Regions from separate parts of the Pseudomonas sp. LBUM1668 genome, predicted to be linked through region 3. Evidence: riboswitches for the same ligand, from Rfam matches in the RefSeq annotation. Region 3 holds a riboswitch; each other region holds the start of a gene.

Region 1 (5,289 bases), 320 kb from region 3:
AGTACGGCCAATCGATCACAAGTCAGTGCTTGATTGAGGTCGTGCAGGGCAATCACCGTGGTCACCGGCAACGCTTGAACCACATTCAAAATAGACAGTTGATGCTGGATATCCAGGTGGTTGGTGGGTTCGTCCAGCAGCAGGATTTGCGGGCGCTGGGCGAGGGCGCGCGCGATGTGCACACGCTGGCGCTCGCCACCGGAAAGGCTGCGCCAGGAGCGATTGCGCAGATGCGTCGCGTCAACATCGCGCAAGGCCTGATCGATAATGCCATCGTCCTCGGCAGACCACGGACTGAGCGCCGACAGCCATGGCGTTCGACCCAGCGCCACGGCATCAAACACGCTGATCGCGTCGAGGGTGTCCGCCTGCTGCTCAACCACCGCCAGCGTTTGCGCGATGGTTCGGCGCGACAGCGTCTTCAACCGCTGGCCGTGGAGATGGATGTCGCCACGACTGGGCGTGCGTACGCCGCAGAGCAATTTCAGCAAAGTGGATTTGCCAGAACCGTTGGGGCCGACAAGGCCAAGGGTTTCGCCGCGACGGATGTCCAGATCAATCTCGTGCAGCAACCGCGCATCGCGGATATCAAAGCCGAGGCCGCAGCAACGCAGCACCGATTCGCCGACCACCGGGGACAGCGCATTCATCGGGCATTCCTCCGGCCGATCAGGATCAACGCGAACACTGGCGCACCGACCAGCGCGGTAATCACGCCGACCGGGATCACCTGGCCTTTGATCAGCGTGCGCGACAGCACATCAGCGGCAATCAAAAACACCGCGCCACCCAGTGCACTCGCGGGCAGCAGACGCGTGTGTCGAGTGCCGAGCAAAAGCCTTACAGCGTGGGGAATCACCAAACCCACGAAACCAATCGAGCCGACAATCGACACCATCACAGCCGTCACCAATGCGGCACAACTGATCAACAGCAATTGCACGCGCCGCACCGGAATCCCGAGCGATGCCGCTGAGTCGACGCCGAAGGTAAACGCGTCCAGCGCACGCCGATGCCACAGGCACACAACGAGCCCGATGACCGCCACCGGCACCGCCAGCCACACCGATGGCCAGCGCACGCCGCTGAGATTGCCGAGCATCCAGAACATGATGCCGCGTGCCTGTTCGGAGCTGGCCGACTTGGTGATCAGAAATGCCGTGAGCGCATTGAACAGTTGCGAACCGGCGATCCCCGCCAAAATGATCTGGCCGGTATTACCCGGTGAGCCAGCGGCGCGGCCGAGCAAAACCACCACGGCGAACGCCACAACAGCGCCGCCAAACGCACCAACTGACATGGAAATCGCCCCGGCACCGAAACCCAGCAACGCGACCATCACCGCGCCCGTCGAGGCACCAGCGGAAATGCCGAGCAGATACGGATCGGCCAACGGGTTGCGCAGCAGCGATTGCAGAATCACCCCGCAAGTCGCCAGGCCTGCGCCGCAAGCGGCAGCCACCAGCGCGCGAGTCAGGCGATAGTTCCAGACAATGCCTTCGTCGATCGGATCAAGCACATAACCGGCCGCCCACAGTTTGTTGGCCAGCACCTGAAACACCACGATGGGATCAATGGTCGTCTCACCAATGGCCACACCGGCAATCACCGCTAAAAGCAGGATGGCCAGTGCCAACAGGGTGCGTATCAACGTCGCGGTCATTTGGACAGGTCGTAGCCGTTGATGGCGCTCGCCAGTGCGGCGATGCCGTCGAACGTGCGCATGCTGGCCTGCATGGCCATGGCGTCGAGAATGATGATGCGGTTGTTTTTCACCGCGTCCATGTTGCGGGTTACGGGATCGTTGCGCAGGAATTCCAGTTTCTTCAGGTAGTCGTCAGCCGGGAAGCGCCGACGATCCATGCGCGCGATGACCAGGAACGTCGGGTTGGCTTTGGCGATGGTTTCCCAGCCGACAGTTGGCCATTCTTCATCGGACTCCACGACGTTGCGCACGCCCAGCGTGTTGAGCATGAAGTCTGGAACGCCCTTGTGTCCGGCGACGTACGGGTCGATATCCAGACTGGCACTGGAAAACCAGACCAGTGCGCTGATGTCTTTCGAGTTCTTGTCATTCGCCATGGCAATCGAGTTGGCGAGGCTCGCCTTGAGGTCTGCGTTCAACTGTTGAGCGCGCGCCTGGACATCAAAAATCTCACCGAACTGGGTGATGCTTTTATAGACGCTATCGATGCGAAACGGCGCCAGACGCGTGCCGTCGGCACCGACCAGATTGTCCTTGGCCTCGCAGTCAGACGGCATCAGATACGTCGGAATCTTCAGTTCGTGAAACTGTTCGCGGGTGCCGACCGCGCCTTGCGGCCCGACCATCCATTCCAGCTCCACAGCCACCAGTTGCGGGCGCTTGGCGATCACCGATTCGAAACTCGGTTCGTTATCGGCCAAGCGCTCGATGTTGTCGTTTTGCGCCTTGTATTGAGGCAGCACATCGTTGAACCACAGCGAAGTGCCGACGATTTTTTCGCCCAGTCCGAGGGCGAAGAGCATTTCCGTGCCGGCCTGGCCGATTGTCACCGCGCGCGCCGGGGCCTGCGCGAACGTCAGCGTGCTGCCGCAGTTTTCAATCGTCAGGGGGTACTGCGTCGGTGCAGCATGGGCGAGGGCGCTAACACCCAGGCCAACGACGAGGGCGACAAAACGAGGCAACAGCATGATGCAATCTCCATTTGAACCGTACACGGAGCCAGGGTGCAGGTTCTGGAAACACATCGCTTACGCTGCCTTGAAAGCAGTGCCAGGCCGATCACCGAAGTGACGCGCGCACAAGGATGTCCTTCCCGGACACCCCGCCGGTTAGTGATTGTTGCTTGGCCGGCAGGTCTCCTGACTGATGCGTCGTCGCCTGCTTCAGCCTTCCCGGGAGCAATCCCAGTGGCAGTTCAGAAGCAGGCTCGGCATCTACAGTTGCGGGGGCAGTTCCGTTTGATGCGCGGGGCGCATCACGGATTCCCTATTAATCCCAATTGGAAACCGGCGGGCGGCATGGTATCCGATCGTGGCGGTTGAGGCGAACGGGCGTGCTAGCTCAAGGCGTGGGGCAGCGCCAGCAGGAGGGCGGTGGTAACAACAGACCATTCATATACTTTTACGCAAAGCACTTTTCCGCCACCTATTCAGTTACTGCAACGATTCAGCGCAACTTGTATCCTTGCGTTACAAGAGGACGAATGGCCCCAGCTATTGCCCTGACCCAATAGTCGCGGGAACGGAAAACCGGACTTTCCTTAAGGTAATAACGTGAAGCGTGATTCGCACCTGGTTGTGCTTTTGCTGTTCGTGATCGGTTGCTCTCTGGCGTCATTGACGGTCTGGAAAGTATTGGCCTCTCGAGATCGGGCACTGGAGGAAGTGGATGTCCACGGCTTGAACCTGACCCAGGCGCTGTCTACCTACTCCGAGGGGATTGTCCGCCAGAGCTCGCTGCTTTTACTCGGGCTTGTCGAGCGTCTGGAAATAGAAGGTAGCGGCCCCGCGCAGATTCAGCGGCTGAGTGCATTGATCATCCGCCAGGAACCATTGATGCCACAGCTCAGCGGCATCACGATTTACGACAATCAGGGACGCTGGCTGATGTCCTCCAATCGACCGATTCCGGCCGGGGCGAATAGCAGCGATCGGACCTATTTCATTCATCATCGAGACGATCCCAGCCGTGAGACCTTTATCGGTCCGCCTATCCAGAGCCGTTCGAATCAGGAATGGGTGATCACCGTCAGCCGCCGCTTCAATGATGCGCGCGGAGAGTTTGCCGGGGTGGTGGCGGTCACCTTGGGCGTCGAAAACTTTCTTCGGTTGTTCGGAAAGATCGACGTGGGGCAGGAGGGCGCCATCGGGTTGTCTTACACCGATGGTACGTTGCTGGTTCGTTATCCATTCCGCGAGCAGGACATGGGCCGCAACTTTTCCAAATCGCCCATCTATGCCAAGTATCTTGTGGATCGATCAGTCGGCACCGCGTCGTTTACCTCCAGCCTGGATGGTGTGGAGCGGCTCTACGCCTTCCGCAAGAGTGACCGGCTGCCGTTGATAACGACGGTCGCACTCGGCAAGCGCGAAGCCCTCGCCGCGTGGCGTACGGAGGCATTGTTGTCGGCGGTGGTGGTCACCGGGCTGCTGGGGCTCACGGGCCTCATTGGCTGGTTCCTGATTCTGGATATCCGTCGGCGTACCAAAGCCGAAGATCAGTTGCGAGGCACCCAGCAGCAGTTGCTCTCAACCAATCGGCAGCTGGAGTTGCTGGCGATGAAAGACGCCCTGACCGGTCTGGCCAATCGACGCTGCTTTGATCAAAGCCTCGCCATGGAAGCCCGGCGCGCACGACGTGACGGCACGACGTTGGCATTGCTGATGATCGATATCGACCACTTCAAGCTGTTCAACGACTCACTCGGACATGTTGCCGGAGACGCCTGTCTGCAAACCGTTGGCAGAATCCTGGACGAATGTGTGCGGCGCCCCTCAGACCTGGTGGCTCGATATGGCGGTGAAGAGATGGGCGTGATCATGCCGGACACCGACATCGAAGGTGCCGCAGTCGTGGCGCAACTGATCATCGACCGCTTGCAGCAAGCAAACATCCCGCACAACGCCAGCCCGCTCGGACGCGTCAGTGTCAGCATCGGGATTGCGACAGCCACGGGGCTGGAACTGGATCACCTGCAAGGTTTGATCGAGGTAGCCGATCAGGCGCTGTACAACGCCAAGGCCCGGGGTCGGAATCAGTATGTAAGGGGTGGGTCGTGACAGGCGATCGCCTTTAGGTCTGGCACGGCATCAAAGGGCCTCTTCAAGCATTCGTGTTTTGCTACCGACAAAAGCACCTTCTCACGAGCCTGCGACTTCCTCTAGCGATTGCAGTTTTTCTAGCTACGCTTGCCAGCAAGAGAACGGCGTCAGCGCGCCCACTCGTTACTGGTCACGAAAGGGAGCCGACATTCATGGACAGCGTGCAGGACCTGTATCCATCAGCAACCGTCCTGGTGGTGGACGACACCCCCGACAACCTGATGCTGATCGCCGAGTTGCTCAAGGACAAATATCGGATCAAGGCAGCCAACAGCGGCGAGAAAGCACTGCGTCTTCTGCAAAGCGATCCGCTTCCCGACCTGATCCTGCTGGACATCATGATGCCCGGCCTGTCCGGGTATGACGTTGCCGAGCAGCTCAAGGGTGACCACCGTACTCGCCATATTCCGATCATTTTCCTGACTTCCATGGTTGCGACAGAGTACGAGATTCGCGGTTTGAGTCTGGGGGCTGCGGATTACA
Region 2 (5,289 bases), 640 kb from region 3:
TCCCAACCGAGAATTTTCGGTTCTTTGGTGAAAGTGCCTGCGCGCACCTTGGTGTCGACCGGGTTGACTGAAACGGCCCGTACCTCGACCAGCAGATCACGCGGACCGGGCACTGGCGTAGCCATCTCGATGTCTTGCAAGGATTGCGGATCTTCAATGGGCAGGGCGTGTTGTACAAATGTGATGGCTTTCATGGGGGCTCGCTGTCTGAAGGGTTGAAGCATTCACGTGCCACCATCTTCGGCTTCCCACGGAGAAAGAAAAACCTGCAGAATGCGCCAACACTTTCACTACAGAAGAGAAAATGATCCGTATCGATGATCTCGCCCTGTTCACCCGCAGCGCAGCGCTGGGCAGCTTTACCGCCGCGGCGCTGGAGGCCGATTTGTTGCCGGGGCAGGTCGCCGCCGCCATCAAACGCCTGGAGCGCGAACTGGATGTGCGCCTGTTTGCGCGAACCACCCGCAGCCTGCGTTTGACTGCCGAAGGTGAGCAATACCTGCCCACCGCCCACGCCGTGCTCGAAGCCCTGAAGCAAGGCGAGGAAAACCTGCGGGGTGAAAACGCCACGCTGCGCGGCGTGCTGCAAGTCACTGCGCCGTCTGATCTGGGGCGCAATATTCTGCTGCCTTGGTTAACGATGTTCCGTCGTCAGCATCCGGAACTGACACTGCGCCTTGTGCTGTCGGACCAGAAAGCCGATCTGTTTCGCGACCCGGTGGACGTCGCCATTCGATACGGTACCAACGAAGACGCCAACTACGTGGCTCTGCCACTCGCGCCTTGGAATAACCGGGTGCTGGTCGCATCTCCAGCCTATGTGCAACGCCACGGGCAACCGAAAACGCCGGACGACTTGTTGAATCATCCTTGCCTGCTCTACCTGCAGAATGGTCGGGTCTACGACAAATGGTGCCTGGCCGGACAGACGATTCAAGTCTCTGGCCCGCTGTTCAGCGACGACGCCGATGTGGTTCGGCGCTGGGCACTGGACGGTGAAGGTATCGCCAACAAATCCTGGCTGGATGTCAGCGCTGACGTGAGCGCAGGACGCCTGCTTGTGCTGCTGCCGGACTTTGCGGGAGAGGCCTCGCCGTTGAGTCTGGTGTGCCCGCATCGCAAACAAATCTCCCCCGCGGTATCGCAACTGTATGCGTGGTTGAGCAACCAGTTTGCCGCTCTACAGCGGGGCTGAACTGAGCGTCCGATAATAGCTGCGGCGTTGACGAACGGTCATTCGAGTGTTCAGATGCCGTCCAGTTTCAGGTGTCCCATGCCGCCGTGCATGGGGTGAAACGGGAAACCGGTACGTTCTTTTTGAACAAGTCCGGTGCTGCCCCCGCAACGGTATGCGCGTGATGCTTTCGACACACCACTGTGGCCAGACGGCCATGGGAAGGTGAAAGCATCGATACGCGTGAGCCCGGAGACCGGCCCGAAATATCTGTTTGGCAAAATCCTGCGGTGGGCGGGCATGGGCCGGTGTCGGCGTGTGCGCGATGCCTTCTCCTGCATGCTCTTCTGCGAAGATCCTTTCGAGAAGACAATGATTCGACCTTTCAACACCTCTGCTCCATCCCTGTTATTCGGTTGCCTGTTCAGTCCGCTGCTGCTGGCTGACGACGCGCCACTGGAACTCAATCAGCAAATCGTTTCCGCACCGTCGGTGGAGTCCACCACCGTCGCCGACATGGCGCATTACGGCAGCAAAGTGGACATCGTCAGCCGCGAACAGATCGAGCGCGCCGGCCCCGCGGCGGATGTCAGTCGCGTCATGCAGATGTTCATTCCCGGCCTCTACGTCGCCCCGAAAAACGGCCCGTTCGACTACGGTACTTATTCCCTGCTGGGCGGGCGCAACGACGATACGCTGATCCTGCTAGACGGCGTGCGCTTGAACAACCGCTTGTACGGCGGCTTGTACCTGGACACCTTGCCGGCCAACGCCATCGAACGTATCGAGGTGCTCAAGGGTGGGCAGAGCCTGTTGTTCGGCACGCAAGCGGTGTCGGGGGTGATCAACATCGTCACCCGTTCGCCGCAGCGTCGAAAGGCCTCGGGCGAGGTGAACATGGGCCTCGACACCTTCGGCGGCACCACCGGCGATGCCCGGCTCGAGAACATCTTCAGCAACGGTTTCGGCGATCTGGGCTTGCTGGCGTATGTCAGCCACAACGTCTCCGACGGTTACCAGCCGTATCGCAACCGCGACATGAAAAACGTCACCGAGAAAAACCGTGCTTATGAAGTCACCACGTTCGGTGGCAAGGCGATTCAATCGTTTGGCGACGACTCGCGGCTGGAGTTGTTCTACCAATATGCCGACGCCAACCTCGATTTCGCCCGCCCGGTCGATAACCACAAAACCACCAACGACCGCGTGCAACAGATCGCCACAGCGACCTTCGAGCAAAATCTCAATGAACGTCTGAGCTACTTCGTCAAAGGCCATATCAACGATTGGGACACCCGCTACACGCGCATCAATAATGTCGAGGGCGGCGCCACCAAAGCCATCAACCACAACGACTATTGGGGCTTTACCGATTGGGGTGTGCAGGCCGAAGGCAAGGCTGAATCGTCCGGCGGTCATGTGCTGGTGTTCGGCACCGACAACCAATGGTTCAAAGGCCAGGACGATGTGCTGATCATCGACAACGACAAGGCCGAAGCCCACGCGATCTACACCCAGTTGCGTCCGCAAATCGACGCCCTGCCCGACTGGCACCCGAGCGTCGGCTTTCGTCACGAAGCCATGGGCGGCGGCGACAGCGCCACGGTCGGCATGCTCACTTCGCTCTACGATCTCAACGACAACTGGGCACTGCGCGGTCAGTACGGCAGCGCCTACAAACTGCCGAACGCCGAGCAATTGTTCGTCAACGAACCGGGCGACGAGATCGGCAACCGCAACCTTAAACCGGAAAAAAGCCGCAACGCCGAACTGGGCCTCGACTACAAGGGCCTGCTGCTCGATCGCGCGTTCAGTGCCAGCGTCACCGTGTTCAAACGCAAGATCGACGACCTGATCACCCTCGACGATAGCCACTGGGTCAACGGCGAGGGCCAGGTGCGCATGCGCGGTTTCGAGGCTGACGCGAAACTGGCGATCAACGCGCAATGGAGCCTGCAAGCGGACATGACCCGCAACCTCACCGAGTCGCGCAGCGGCGTGACCATCAATGACATCCCGAGCTTCTTCGCCCGTTCGCGCATAGGCTTCGAGTCGGAAAATCGCATGTGGGGTGCCGGCGGCGCGATCCGCTATATCCGCGATGTGACCAGCTCGAAACAGGTCGAGTACGGTCACTATTCAGTGATCGATGCCGATGCTTATCGCTACCTCGACAATGCCCGTCAACACCGCGTCAGCCTGCTGGTAGAGAACCTCTTCGACCGCGATTTCGTCACCAGCCGCGCCAGCAACGTTGACAACCTCGGACGGCCGTTCACCTCAGAAGTACGCTACACGTACCGCTTCTGATGGCTGACTTCAAAACGGTCGACGGCATCGACACGCACCCGGACTGGTCGCACGTTCCCGAACATGCGCGCCACGTGTTCCTCTGCACCGGCCCGCGCTGCACCCAGCGCGGCGCTTTGCAGTTATGGAAAACCCTGCGCCGGCACCTGCTGGCGCACAACCGCATCGAAACCCCGGGCGGCGTGTTGCTGACGCGCACGCATTGTCAGTTCCCGTGCAATCTGGGGCCGATTCTGACGGTGTATCCCGAGACCTGCTGGTATGGCGTGCACAGCGACGCCGACGTGCAACGGCTGGTCGAGGTGCACCTGGTCGGTGGTGAGATGGTCGAGGATTTACTGATCAAGGAGCGCGCATGAGAACGCTTGGGTTATGCCTGATGGCCCTGCTTTGCACATCACCGGCACTCGCTGACAATTATCGAAACTGCGGCGAAACCTGGAGCGCTGCACAATTACCGCCATCGCGCATCATCGCACTCAATCAGCACGCAGCTGATCTGCTGATCGCCCTGGATGCAGGCCCGACGTTAGTTGGCGTTGCCTATCTGGACGACACCCATACCGGGAGTCGAAAGACCGAGTACGCCGGGGTTCCGGTGATCGCGCCGCGCTATCCATCCAGCGAAGTGCTGTACGCGCAGAAACCGGATCTGGTGGTCGGCGGCTTTGCCACGGCGTTCGGCGATGGCGTGACATCACGCTCGGGTCTGGCGCGCAACGGCGTGGCCTCCTATTTACTGGAGTCCGCTTGCGCGGGGCATTCGCTGGATTATTTCGGGCTTGTGCGCAATGACCTGCTGACCCTCGGTGCGCTGCTGCACAAACAGCAAAAAGCGCAGCAACTGAGCGCCGCCATGGACGCCGATCTGGCCCGCGCCCGCGCACTGATCGGCAGCGAAAAACCGCTGTCGGTGTTCTATCTGGACAGCGAGGTCAACGGGCTGGATTCAGAGGGCGGGCGCGGCTTCGTGACCACCCTGCTCGCTGCTGCCGGGGCGCGCAATCTATTCGCCGAGGTCAACCAGTATCGCGTGACCATAGATCGCGAAACCCTGCTGATCAGCGATCCCGACGTCATCTTGCTGGCCGACGCCGAATGGTCGCCGGCCTGGCGCAAACGTCAGCTGCTGCAAAATGATCCGGTGTTATCGCGCTTGCGCGCCGTGCGTGAGAATCGCCTGATCGACATCCCCTTCACCCACCTGCTGCCGACGGTGGGCAGCGGCCGTGTCGCGCTGCACCTGGCGCAGCAATTCCAGGCGCTGCAGAAAAATAAATGAACCCGCCGAACCTCAAGCCACCTAAGAAAGACCATCAGGAGGTAGCCAATGCATATCGAAACCGTGTGGATCGTACTGGCGGCAGTTCTTCTACTGATTGAACTGTGGGCCATCAATCGGGTGCGCAAGAGTGAGGGGAAATCGAACAACAAGGGGGTCTGGATTGTATTGATCGTGTTTGTGCCGCTGTTCGGGCTCATCGCCTGGGCAATCGCCGGCCCTAAACACATCAGCCCGAGCACCGCCGCGCGTCCTGGCCGTTAACCAAAAAGTACCGGCCCTGCTTCACGCATAAAAATCTCGACGGTCTTCGGACCGATCCCGTCAAATTCCGCCAGGTGTTTCTCGAACGCCTGGCGGTCGGCACTCTCGACCACGATATTGCCGACCTTCCCTGCGTATTCATCATTGAGCTTGTGTGCCAACGCCAGAAGGCGCGTAGCGGTGGTTTCGTCGTACCTCACGTAATGCGCTTCGCCAAGCATCACCACCAATTCACGATGGCTGCAGTTCGCCAACTTGC
Region 3 (5,289 bases):
GCACCTGCATGGGATTGGCCAGGCGCAGGCTCGGATAATCCTCGGGCAGTTGCTGCGCAGCTTCGGCGAGCAGCGCCAGGCTGGAATCGCCGCTGCACAGGATTACCAGTTCGGCCGGGGTTTGCCCCAGGTCCGCGATGTTGTCATCCGAGACGAAACCGCCGGGCTGGGTCCTGAGCAGGTGCATGGGTTAAACGCTGAGCGCAGCGCGCAGTTGCGCTTCGAGTTGCGCGGCGTCGAGCTCCTGACCGATCAACACCAGACGCGTGACGCGCGCTTCATCGGCGCCCCACTGACGGTCGAAATGCTTGTCGAAACGCGTGCCCACGCCTTGAATCAGCAAACGCATCGGCTTGTTCGGGATCGCCGCAAAGCCCTTCACACGCAGGATGCCGTGCTTGACCACCAGTTGCGTCAGCGCGTCGAGCAGCAGGCTTTCGTCGGCTTGCGGCAGTTCGATGGAGATCGAATCGAAGGCGTCGTGATCGTGGTCATCGTGATCGTCATCACCGTCGTGGTGATGGTCGTGATGGCTGTGACGGCTGTCTATGTGTTCTTCGGAACCGGCGCCAAGGCCGATCAGCACGTCCAGCGGCACACGACCACTGCTGGCTTCGATGATCTTCACCGCTGGCGGCAGTTCTTCGGCGACTTCAAGACGTACGCGCGCCAGGTCTTCAGGGCTGATCAGGTCAGATTTGTTAAGGATGACGAGGTCGGCGCTGGCCAGTTGGTCGGCGAAGAGCTCGTGCAGCGGCGATTCGTGATCCAGGTTCGGGTCGAGTTTGCGCTGGGCATCGACCTGATCCGGGAACGCGGCGAAGGTGCCAGCGGCCACGGCCGGGCTGTCGACCACGGTGATCACCGCGTCAACCGTGCAAGCGCTGCGGATTTCCGGCCACTGGAAGGCTTGTACCAGCGGTTTTGGCAAGGCCAGGCCAGAGGTTTCAATGAGGATGTGGTCGAGGTCACCGCGACGGGCAACAAGCTCGCGCATTACCGGGAAAAACTCTTCCTGCACCGTGCAGCACAGGCAGCCGTTGGCCAGCTCATAAACGCGGCCCACAGCTTCTTCTTCGGAGCAGCCGATGGTGCATTGCTTGAGGATTTCACCGTCGATGCCCAACTCGCCAAACTCGTTGACGATCACCGCGATACGGCGGCCCTGAGCGTTGTCGAGCATGTGCCGCAGCAATGTGGTTTTGCCCGAGCCGAGGAAGCCGGTGACGATGGTGACAGGGAGTTTGGCCAGTGTTTTCATCGGTATGCCCTTTGGCAAAGTGGCGGGCATACGGGACGAGAACCGGCACCGCGCGTGCGTGCCTGGAGAGTTCGCCACCGGATCACCCCGCCCGGTTGAAATTGAGAATCTGTGACGAGGCAGGTCTCCTGGCTGACGGTGTTCAGGCGCTGGGCCTGGATTCACTGCGCCTTCCCGCGGGCTCTGTGGATTGAGCTTGCAGTGGCGTGGCAGCGAACATCACCGTTCACAGTTGCGGGGGCAGCCGCGGCATTGACCGCGTTCCCTTCTTAGCTTCGGCAATGCCGAAGAACCTCGAAGGCGCAAGGCTACGCATGGTGTGGGGGCGGGTCAATGTTTGGATAGAGGGCATATCCGTTGCTGCGGTGATGGCTACTTAGGGTTCCGCCCTTACGGCGGGTCACCTTTTCCAAACGCCGAAAAGGTAACCCAAAAGGCTTTCCCCCGGCGTACGGCACTTCGCTGAGGCTCAGTGTTCCCTCGCTACGGTGTCCATTCGGGGGCATCGCCTACGGTTTGCTGCGCTGCACCTCCTCTCGATGTATGCGGCTTCGCCGCACGGCGCTACGCGCCTACCCCCCGAATGAACACCTTCGCTCGGCCTGCCGAAGGGGGCTAAGAGCAAGAGCAACATCAAAAGCCAGATCAAAAGCCAGATCAAAAGCCAGATCAAAAGCCAGATCAAAAGCCCCTCACCCTACCCGTCTTCCAGAGGGAGAGGGGACTGATCGAGGTGTTTGGGAGAAGTACACCGACGTGAAACACCGAGTCGAACACCGATTCCGAAAAGCCCAAAAGTCGGCCCCCCCTCTCCCTCGGTAGTGGGCTGGGACGAGGGCAAACCCAACACAAAACCAAAGCCAACCGCACGCTCCTCCCCCACTCAACACAATGAGCGTTAGCTCGAGTGCAGCTTTTGATCTTGATCCGCGGGCGACGTCGGGAGGCTGAGTGGAGGGATTCATCCGGGGAGGACATCGAAAGGAGGTGCAGCGAAGCAAACCGGAATCGATGCCCCGGATGGATTCCGGAGCGAAGGAACCCCGAGCTTTAGCGAGCGGGCCGGACGTAGGAGCAAGCCTTTTTGGTTACTTTTTCGGCGTCTGGAAAAAGTGACCCGCCGTAAGGGCGGAACCATAAGAAGCCACACCCGCAGCAACGGATAAGCCCCCAAAGCAAATTGACTAAAAACCCCACACCATGCTCTCCTACACAACTTGTTACGGGTGCCCTTCACAGGGTGAAACGGGAAACCGGTGAATCATGTGCTTTACTCAGAGCCATGTCAGTCCGGTGCTGCCCCCGCAACGGTAAGCGAGCGAAGCGTCAGATCCACTGTGCCATTGCGGCATGGGAAGGTGACGCTTGCAGGTCGGCCAGACGCCAACCCCTCGTGAGCCCGGAGACCGGCCCGCAACACACAGCGCGCAATTGGCGTGCTGAACATAACAAACCCGCGGTGGGCGGGCGCTGTTTGAACCTCTGCGTGCCCGCGCCGCAGGGGTTTTCATGCGCTCTTGTCCACCCCTGACATTCCAGAGGGACGCGCCATGTCGATCATCACCAGCACCGGCAGTAACACGGACAAAATCTCCAGCACCACCACCCTGAGCCAACGCCTGACCGCCGCTGTTTTCGCGTCGATCCTGGGTGCAAGCCTCGTCTATTTCGCCGGTTTCTCGCACATTGAAGCCGTGCACAATGCGGCTCACGATACCCGCCACAGCGCCGCGTTCCCGTGCCACTGAGACCTGCCGACATGATCAAGCGAATTGCGCAAACCGCAGGTTTCACCGGCCTGCTGGCCGCCCTGCTGCTCACGCTGCTGCAAAGTTTCTGGGTGTCGCCGCTGATTCTTCAAGCCGAAACCTATGAAAAATCCGAGCCTGTTGCCGCGGTTCACGAACACGCCGCCGGCACCGCTGCGCACACCCATGATGCCGAAGCCTGGGAGCCGGAAGACGGCTGGCAGCGCGTGCTTTCGACCACGGGTGGCAATCTGGTGGTGGCCGTGGGTTTTGCCTTGATGCTGGCCGGTCTCTACACCCTGCGCGCGCCGACCAAAACCTCGCAGGGTCTGCTGTGGGGGCTGGCCGGTTACGCGACGTTCGTCCTCGCACCGACCCTGGGCTTGCCGCCTGAACTGCCGGGCACTGCCGCGGCGGATCTGGCTTCGCGGCAGTTGTGGTGGATCAGCACTGCCGCTTCAACCGCTGCCGGTCTGGCGTTGATTGCGTTCAGCCGTCATTGGTTGATGAAAATCCTCGGTGTGGCCATCCTCGCTGTACCGCACGTGATCGGCGCACCGCAACCGGAAGTGCATTCGATGCTCGCGCCAGAAGCACTGGAAGCGCAGTTCAAAATCGCTTCGCAATTGACCAACGTAGCGTTCTGGCTGGCCTTGGGCCTGATCAGCGCCTGGTTGTTCCGCCGCAAGATCGATGGTCAATACCACGCATGACGACTGACAGCGCAGCGCCGACTTTCGTGGTCGGTCTGGGCTGCCAGCGCGGCTGCCCTGCGAGCACGCTGCGCGCGTTACTCGATCAAGCCTTGCAAGCCAATCGCATAGAACTGCATGCCGTGAAGGCTTTGGCCAGTATCGACTTGAAGCGCGATGAACCCGGCTTGCAGGAACTCGCGAATCAACTGGCCCTGCCGCTGCTGTATTTCAGCAGTGAAGAATTGGCCAGCTATGCACAGCGACTCAGCCACCATTCGCAGATTGCCTTCGAGCGCACCGGTTGTTATGGCGTAGCGGAAAGCGCCGCACTGGCACTCGCCGAACAGCTGATTCAGGCACCGGCAAAGCTGCTGATTTCCCGACAAAAATACGCTCAGGCAACGCTGGCATTGGCCGGCGCCGCGTAAATTCCCGATAATCCCCGCCATTCATCATGAGCAATCTTCATCTGAAGCGTTGCCGCGCCTATTTCCCAAGGATTCTACGATGACCGTTTACTTCATCGGCGCCGGCCCCGGCGACCCGGAATTGATCACCGTCAAAGGCCAGCGACTGATACGCAGTTGCCCGGTGATCATCTACGCAGGTTCGCTGGTACCCGCGGCGGTGCTCGAAGGTCATCAGGCAGAGACACTGGTCAACAGCGCTGAATTGCATCTGGAACAGATCATCGAGCTGATCAAAACCGCGCACGCCAAGGGCCAGGATGTGGCGCGGGTGCATTCGGGGGATCCGAGTCTCTATGGCGCGATTGGCGAGCAGATCCGCTATCTGCGTGAACTCGATATCCCGTTTGAAATCATCCCCGGAGTGACGGCGACCGCGGCATGCGCGGCGTTGTTGGGCGCAGAACTCACGCTGCCTGACGTATCGCAAAGCGTGATCCTGACCCGTTATGCCGACAAGACGGCAATGCCCGCCGGCGAAGAGCTGGGCAGTCTGGCGCAGCATGGCGCGACGATGGCGATTCATCTGGGGGTCAATCATCTGGAAAAGATCCTGACTGAACTGCTGCCGCATTACGGCGCGGATTGCCCGATCGCGGTGATTCATCGCGCGACATGGCCGGATCAGGACTGGGTGGTGGGAACGCTGGCGGATATCGCCGAGAAAGTCGCCGCCAAAGGGTTTCGGCGTACGGCGTTGATTCTGGTTGGGCGGGTCTTGGGGAGTGAGGTGTTCAGCGAGTCATCGCTGTACCGCGCCGGGCATGCGCATCTTTACAGACCCTGAAAATCAAAAGATCGCAGCCTTCGGCAGCTCCTACATTGGAATACATTTCCCTGTAGGAGCTGCCGAAGGCTGCGATCTTTTGATCTTGTACTCCAGACAACGCATTCATCACGGGAAAAATGCGTCGTCGCAATCGCAGTGAACGCCGTACTCAGTAGTAGGCGTTTTCTTTCTGCGTATGGTCGGTCACGTCGCGAACACCTTTGAGCTCGGGAATACGCTCAAGCAACGTGCGCTCGATGCCTTCCTTCAGGGTCACGTCTGCCTGGCCGCAGCCTTGGCAACCACCACCGAACTGCAAAACAGCGATGCCGTCTTCAACCACATCGAT
Region 4 (5,289 bases), 1.5 Mb from region 3:
TCGAGTGCAGCCTTGCGCAGTCGGCCACCGTGCTCAAGCATAGAATTCAGCCCCCACGCAGAGAATCAGCAGCCATAACCATACCCCGCGCTGGACCAATTGCCAGCCACGGTCGATTGAATCGGCATCGGCAGGTAAGCCCTCGCCGAGTTGCGGACGTTCATGCAGTTCGCCGTGATAGATCGCCGGGCCGCCCAGCTCCACACCCAGCGCACCGGCACCCGCCGCCATTACCGGGCCGGCGTTGGGGCTGTCCCATTTTGGCGCCTGTGTACGCCAGCACTTCAAGGCCAGTCGGGTTTTGCCCAGCAGCGCGTAGGTCAACGCCACAAGGCGCGCGGGAATGTAATTGAGGACGTCGTCGATTTTTGCCGCACACCAGCCAAATCGCTCGAAACGTTCGTTGCGATAACCCCACATCGCATCAAGCGTGTTGCTCAAGCGATAAAGCACCACGCCCGGCGCGCCGGCCACGGCAAACCAGAACAACGCGGCAAACACCGCATCGCTGCCGTTTTCCAGCACCGACTCGGTGGCGGCACGGGCAACCGCCGTGCTGTCGAGTTCGCTGGTCTGGCGGCTGACCAGATAGCCGACACGCTTGCGCGCCTCATCCAGATCATCGGCGCGCAACGCCTTGGCCACGGGCTCGACATGCTCGCCGAGGCTGCGCATGCCGAGAGCGCAATACAGCGCGAGAATCTCGACGATCCAGCCAACATACGGCGCCCAGGAAAATGCGGTGGCGAGCAACGTCAGCGGCAGCACCGCGATCACCCACGCGGTGACGCCATGACTGCGCCAGCCGCGCCCCCCGGCGTTGAAACGTTGCTCGATGCGCCCGGCAAAATTGCCGAACGCCACCAGCGGATGCCAGCGTTTCGGTTCACCCAGCAGCGCATCCAGCGCAACCGCGGCGACACTCAACAACGCCACACTCATTGACTCACTCCCCAATAATTTTCGTACAGCAACTCATTGAGCGGACGCGCCTGCGCCCACCCTTCGAGTACCAGCATCGGCGCCGGATAGAATTCCTTGACCGGGCCCAGGCACAAAACGGCCAGAGGTTTGGCGCCTTCCGGCAGTTTCAACAGATCGGCCAGCGCCTGCGGCTCGAACAGCGAGACCCAGCCCATGCCCAGACCTTCGGCGCGGGACGCCAGCCACAGGTTCTGGATCGCACAGGACAGCGAGGCCATGTCCATTTCCGGCAACGTGCGGCGACCGAAGATGTGTTTTTCGCGATCGTCCATCAACGCGGCGACCAATACTTCGGCGCAATCATTGATGCCTTCGACCTTGAGGGTCATGAACTCATCACTGCGTTCGCCGAGGGCTTCGGCGGTGCGGATACGTTCTTCTTCAACGAGGTTCTGGATTTGCCCGCGCAGGGCTCGGTCGCTGATACGAATAAAGCGCCACGGCTGCATCAGGCCGACGCTCGGGGCCTGATGCGCGGCTTCGAGCAGGCGGCGCAGCAGCTCGGGCGCGACGGTGCCACCGGTGAAGTGGCGCATGTCGCGGCGTTCGGCGATGGCTTTGTAGACCGCTGCGCGTTCGGCTTCGGAGAATGCGTTGTCTGTCATGGCCCCATCGCTGGCAAGCCAGCTCCCACAGGGGATCGGGTTTCTTCAGGCATTCCACCGCTCCCTTTTGGAGCTGGCTTGCCAGTTACCCCATGGGATTGCGATTCTTCAGGCACTACACCGCCCACTGTGGGAGCTGGCTTGCCAGCGATGGCGGCCTCAAGTTGAGGCGCAAACAGTGCAGCGATAGCCTCAGGATTCGACGGAAAATAAAAGTGCACATAAGAAGCCGTCATCCGCCCTTCCCTGTAAACCGCCTCAGCCCCACGCCCGCCATTCGGACTCAGCCCGCGAGCAATCGGGGTCAATTCAGTCGTCGTCAGGGAGTGATGATACGTGTGCCCGCGCAGCGAGCCCTCCGGCAGATCAACCGCTTGCAGCGCCAACGCCGCCAGACGCTTTTGCATGACCGCATCGCCCTTAAGCAAACCGACCAGTTCGGCGCAGGTGCCTTCAACGTCAGTCAGCGAATCAAGCAGATAAAGCATGCCGCCACACTCGGCCAGCAATGGTTTGCCCGCCGCATGGTGCGCGCGGATCGCGTCGAGCATCGCAGTGTTCTGCGACAACGCCACGTGGTGCAATTCCGGGTAGCCGCCCGGCAGATACAGACTGTCCGCCTCAGGCAATTGCGTGTCGCGGATCGGCGAGAAGAAGCTCAACTCGGCACCCATCGCCCGCAGCAAATCGAGGCTGGCGCCGTAGGTGAAGGCAAACGCCTCATCATGGGCGATAGCGATTCGCACACCTTGCAATAGCGGTTCGGCAGCGATCACTTCCGGCGCCGCGAACTCCACGGCCGGTGGCAGCGCTACCTCGCAACTGCTGGCAATCGCTTCGGCGGCGGCGTCGAGGCGAATATCCAGGTCGTTCAGTTCGCTGGCCTGCACCAGACCTAGATGACGGCTGGGCAACTCGATCCCGGTCTCGCGGGACAGCGCGCCGTACCAACGCAAACCCTCGGTGAGGCTGCCTTCAAGCAGTTGCGCGTGACGCAAAGTGCCGACGCGATTGGCCAGCACGCCCGCAAACGGCAAGTCCGGCTGATAACGCGCCAGGCCCAGCGCCAATGCGCCAAAGGTCTGCGCCATCGCGGTGCCGTCGATCACACCGAGTACCGGCACGCCGAAATGCCGCGCCAGGTCAGCGCTCGACGGTGTGCCGTCAAACAGGCCCATCACGCCTTCGATCAAAATCAGATCGGCTTCGGCGGCGGCTTCCCACAACAGACGACGACTTTCCTGCTCGCCGACCATCCACATGTCCAATTGATAAACCGGCGCTCCGCTGGCGCGCTCGAGAATCATTGGGTCGAGGAAATCCGGGCCGCACTTGAACACGCGCACCTTGCGCCCCTGATTGCGATGCAAACGAGCGAGCGCGGCGGTGACGGTGGTCTTGCCCTGACCGGAGGCCGGCGCGGCGATCAGTACCGCCGGGCAGTGACGTGGCTGATTCAAAGTTCGACGCCTTTCTGCGCTTTGATACCAGCCTGGAAGGCGTGTTTGAGCATGCCCATTTCGGTGACCGTGTCGCCCATCTCAATCATTTCCGGCTTGGCCCCGCGACCCGTGACGATCACGTGCTGCATCGGCGGACGCGCCTGCAAATCGCTCAGCACCTGATCGAGATCGAGGTAGCCGTGCTTGAGGGCGATGTTCAATTCATCGAGCACCACCAGACCGATCGACGGATCACGCAGCAACTCGCGCGACACCGCCCATGCAGCTTCGGCGGCGGCGATGTCGCGTTGGCGATCCTGGGTTTCCCAGGTGAAGCCCTCGCCCATCACATGAAAACGCACCTGCTCGGGAAAGCGGCGGAAGAACAGCTCTTCACCGGTGCTGTTACGGCCCTTGATGAACTGCACCACGCCGCACTGCATGCCGTGGCCCATTGCGCGGGCGAGCATGCCAAACGCCGAGCTGCTTTTGCCTTTGCCGTTGCCGGTCAGCACCAGCACCAGGCCGCACTCGTCGGGCGAGTTGGCGATGCGTTCATCGATCACGGCTTTTTTGCGCTGCATACGCGCCAGATGGCGTTCGTCACGCTCGGGGGAATCAGTCATGGGGGAGCTCTCCGTTGAGGCTGGATAACGGCGGGCAGGCACAAGAATAGACGGCAAAAAGCCTGGCATCGCCCACCGTGATGCCGCTGGATGGATCAGGCCGGTCTCCGGGCTCATGAGCGGCGTTCGCCTGACTGCGCGCCTTCCCGCTGTTAAGCAGTGGCACAAGACGCAGTTTTCACTCATTTACCGTTGCGGGGGCAGCGCCGGGATCGTGGTTGTTCTTCGCTTGAAGACAACCCTCACCGGCTTCCCTGTTTCACTCTGTCGACGCAGGTCACAGAGCACCTGAAACAAGCCGCGAAGGTTAGAGGGTTGGGGGTGGAGCGTCAATTAAAGAGGGGGTCATCGGGCGAATAACTGCCGCCGATCAATTATCCGACGCCAATCTTGTGCCACGCTGAAACAAATGATATCAAAGAGCCATGCTTTTGCCGCAAAAGCACACCACAACAATAAGGATGATTACGATGCAAGGCATGATCATCAGCAATCCGCGCCTGGAATTCCTGCGCCCGGTGCTAGAACGCTGGTTTGACTGTATCGACCGCTACAACGCCGTGCGCGGCGACAGTGACACGCCCTACTGGCATGACGAGAAAGCCAATCTCGGATTGCTCTGTGCGGCCGCCTGGATGGCGGAGTTGGTGACGTTGCGCGACACCGCCACCCGCAAGCAGAACGAGGAAGGCGAGCGCAACGCCCGCGCCGATCTGTTCCTGGCGGGTGCCGAAGACCGCGCTTTTATCCAGGCCACGCAACGCTGGCCACGCGTCAACAACCTCAACCTGACTCAACCCCTGCTGGATATCACCAACGACGCCAAACGCCTCAGCTACGCCAGCGACCTCAAACTCGGCTGCCTGTTTGTCGCCCCGCAAAAAGCCCAGCACAGCGCCAGCCCGGAAGAATTGCAGGACATGGTCGACGACCTGCAAAAGGAACACACCTGCGCCGTCGCCTGGTATTTCCCCTACGCCTATCGCAAATTGCGCAATGAAGCCGGCAACTATCACCCGGGCATTGCCGTGCTGTTCAAAGAAGCCCGCGGCTGAGCAGTTGAACCATCGGGCTTGCGCGCTCCTCTATGACTAGGAATGCATTCATAGGGAAGATCAGCAATGCGCAAGCCCCAGCTCGTTTTCGTCATCGCCCTCGCCGGAGGGCTCGCCGCCTGTGGTGAATCGTCCAGCCTGCAGGTCATCGACGGCACCGGCCCGTCACCGAAACTGCCCGAACCTAACAAAACCCTGATCCCGACGGTGAATATCGCCCCGGCGGTCGGCTGGCCCGCGGGCGGTAAACCGACCGCTGCGGCAGGCACACAAGTCGCCGCGTTTGCCGAAGGCCTCGATCATCCGCGCTGGCTCTATGTGTTGCCCAATGGCGATGTACTGGTAGCAGAAACCAACGCACCGCCCAAACCTGATGACAGCAAAGGCGTGCGCGGCTGGGTCATGGAAAAAGTCATGGGCAAGGCCGGCGCCGGCGTACCAAGCCCCAATCGCATTACTCTACTGCGCGATGCCGACCATGATGGCGTGGCCGAAACGCGCACGGTATTCCTGCAGAATCTCAATTCACCGTTCGGTATGACACTGGTCGGCAACGACCTGTACGTCGCCGACACCG

The links. A riboswitch is a leader RNA that binds a small molecule or an ion and turns the genes downstream of it on or off. The one in region 3 is predicted to bind cobalamin.
Region 1: another riboswitch for cobalamin. It lies ahead of ACA061_RS13470 (ABC transporter substrate-binding protein); the one in region 3 lies ahead of ACA061_RS14810 (CbtB domain-containing protein).
Region 2: another riboswitch for cobalamin. It lies ahead of ACA061_RS12075 (TonB-dependent receptor plug domain-containing protein); the one in region 3 lies ahead of ACA061_RS14810 (CbtB domain-containing protein).
Region 4: another riboswitch for cobalamin. It lies ahead of cobO (cob(I)yrinic acid a,c-diamide adenosyltransferase); the one in region 3 lies ahead of ACA061_RS14810 (CbtB domain-containing protein).

The regions. Positions count from the first base shown of each region.
Region 1 covers NZ_CP166787.1:2,990,362-2,995,650, forward strand. The annotation lists gene ACA061_RS13460 (ABC transporter ATP-binding protein) at 1-650, opposite strand, end outside; gene ACA061_RS13465 (FecCD family ABC transporter permease) at 647-1,663, opposite strand; gene ACA061_RS13470 (ABC transporter substrate-binding protein) at 1,660-2,673, opposite strand; cobalamin riboswitch at 2,818-3,010, opposite strand; gene ACA061_RS13475 (GGDEF domain-containing protein) at 3,259-4,764, shown strand; gene ACA061_RS13480 (HD-GYP domain-containing protein) at 4,959-5,289, shown strand, end outside.
Region 2 covers NZ_CP166787.1:2,666,916-2,672,204, reverse strand. The annotation lists gene ACA061_RS12085 (zinc-binding alcohol dehydrogenase family protein) at 1-194, opposite strand, end outside; gene ACA061_RS12080 (LysR family transcriptional regulator) at 305-1,195, shown strand; cobalamin riboswitch at 1,248-1,453, shown strand; gene ACA061_RS12075 (TonB-dependent receptor plug domain-containing protein) at 1,547-3,484, shown strand; gene ACA061_RS12070 ((2Fe-2S) ferredoxin domain-containing protein) at 3,484-3,843, shown strand; gene ACA061_RS12065 (ABC transporter substrate-binding protein) at 3,840-4,766, shown strand; gene ACA061_RS12060 (PLDc N-terminal domain-containing protein) at 4,815-5,030, shown strand; gene ACA061_RS12055 (HhH-GDP family DNA glycosylase) at 5,027-5,289, opposite strand, start outside.
Region 3 covers NZ_CP166787.1:3,307,795-3,313,083, forward strand. The annotation lists gene cobN (cobaltochelatase subunit CobN) at 1-187, opposite strand, end outside; gene cobW (cobalamin biosynthesis protein CobW) at 191-1,261, opposite strand; cobalamin riboswitch at 1,363-1,573, opposite strand; cobalamin riboswitch at 2,469-2,690, shown strand; gene ACA061_RS14810 (CbtB domain-containing protein) at 2,812-3,009, shown strand; gene ACA061_RS14815 (CbtA family protein) at 3,021-3,722, shown strand; gene ACA061_RS14820 (cobalamin biosynthesis protein) at 3,719-4,132, shown strand; gene cobM (precorrin-4 C(11)-methyltransferase) at 4,212-4,958, shown strand; gene nfuA (Fe-S biogenesis protein NfuA) at 5,110-5,289, opposite strand, start outside.
Region 4 covers NZ_CP166787.1:1,757,806-1,763,094, reverse strand. The annotation lists gene cobD (threonine-phosphate decarboxylase CobD) at 1-41, opposite strand, end outside; gene cbiB (adenosylcobinamide-phosphate synthase CbiB) at 34-942, opposite strand; gene bluB (5,6-dimethylbenzimidazole synthase) at 939-1,589, opposite strand; gene ACA061_RS07905 (cobyrinic acid a,c-diamide synthase CobB) at 1,586-3,049, opposite strand; gene cobO (cob(I)yrinic acid a,c-diamide adenosyltransferase) at 3,046-3,657, opposite strand; cobalamin riboswitch at 3,739-3,964, opposite strand; gene ACA061_RS07895 (hypothetical protein) at 4,128-4,712, shown strand; gene ACA061_RS07890 (PQQ-dependent sugar dehydrogenase) at 4,779-5,289, shown strand, end outside.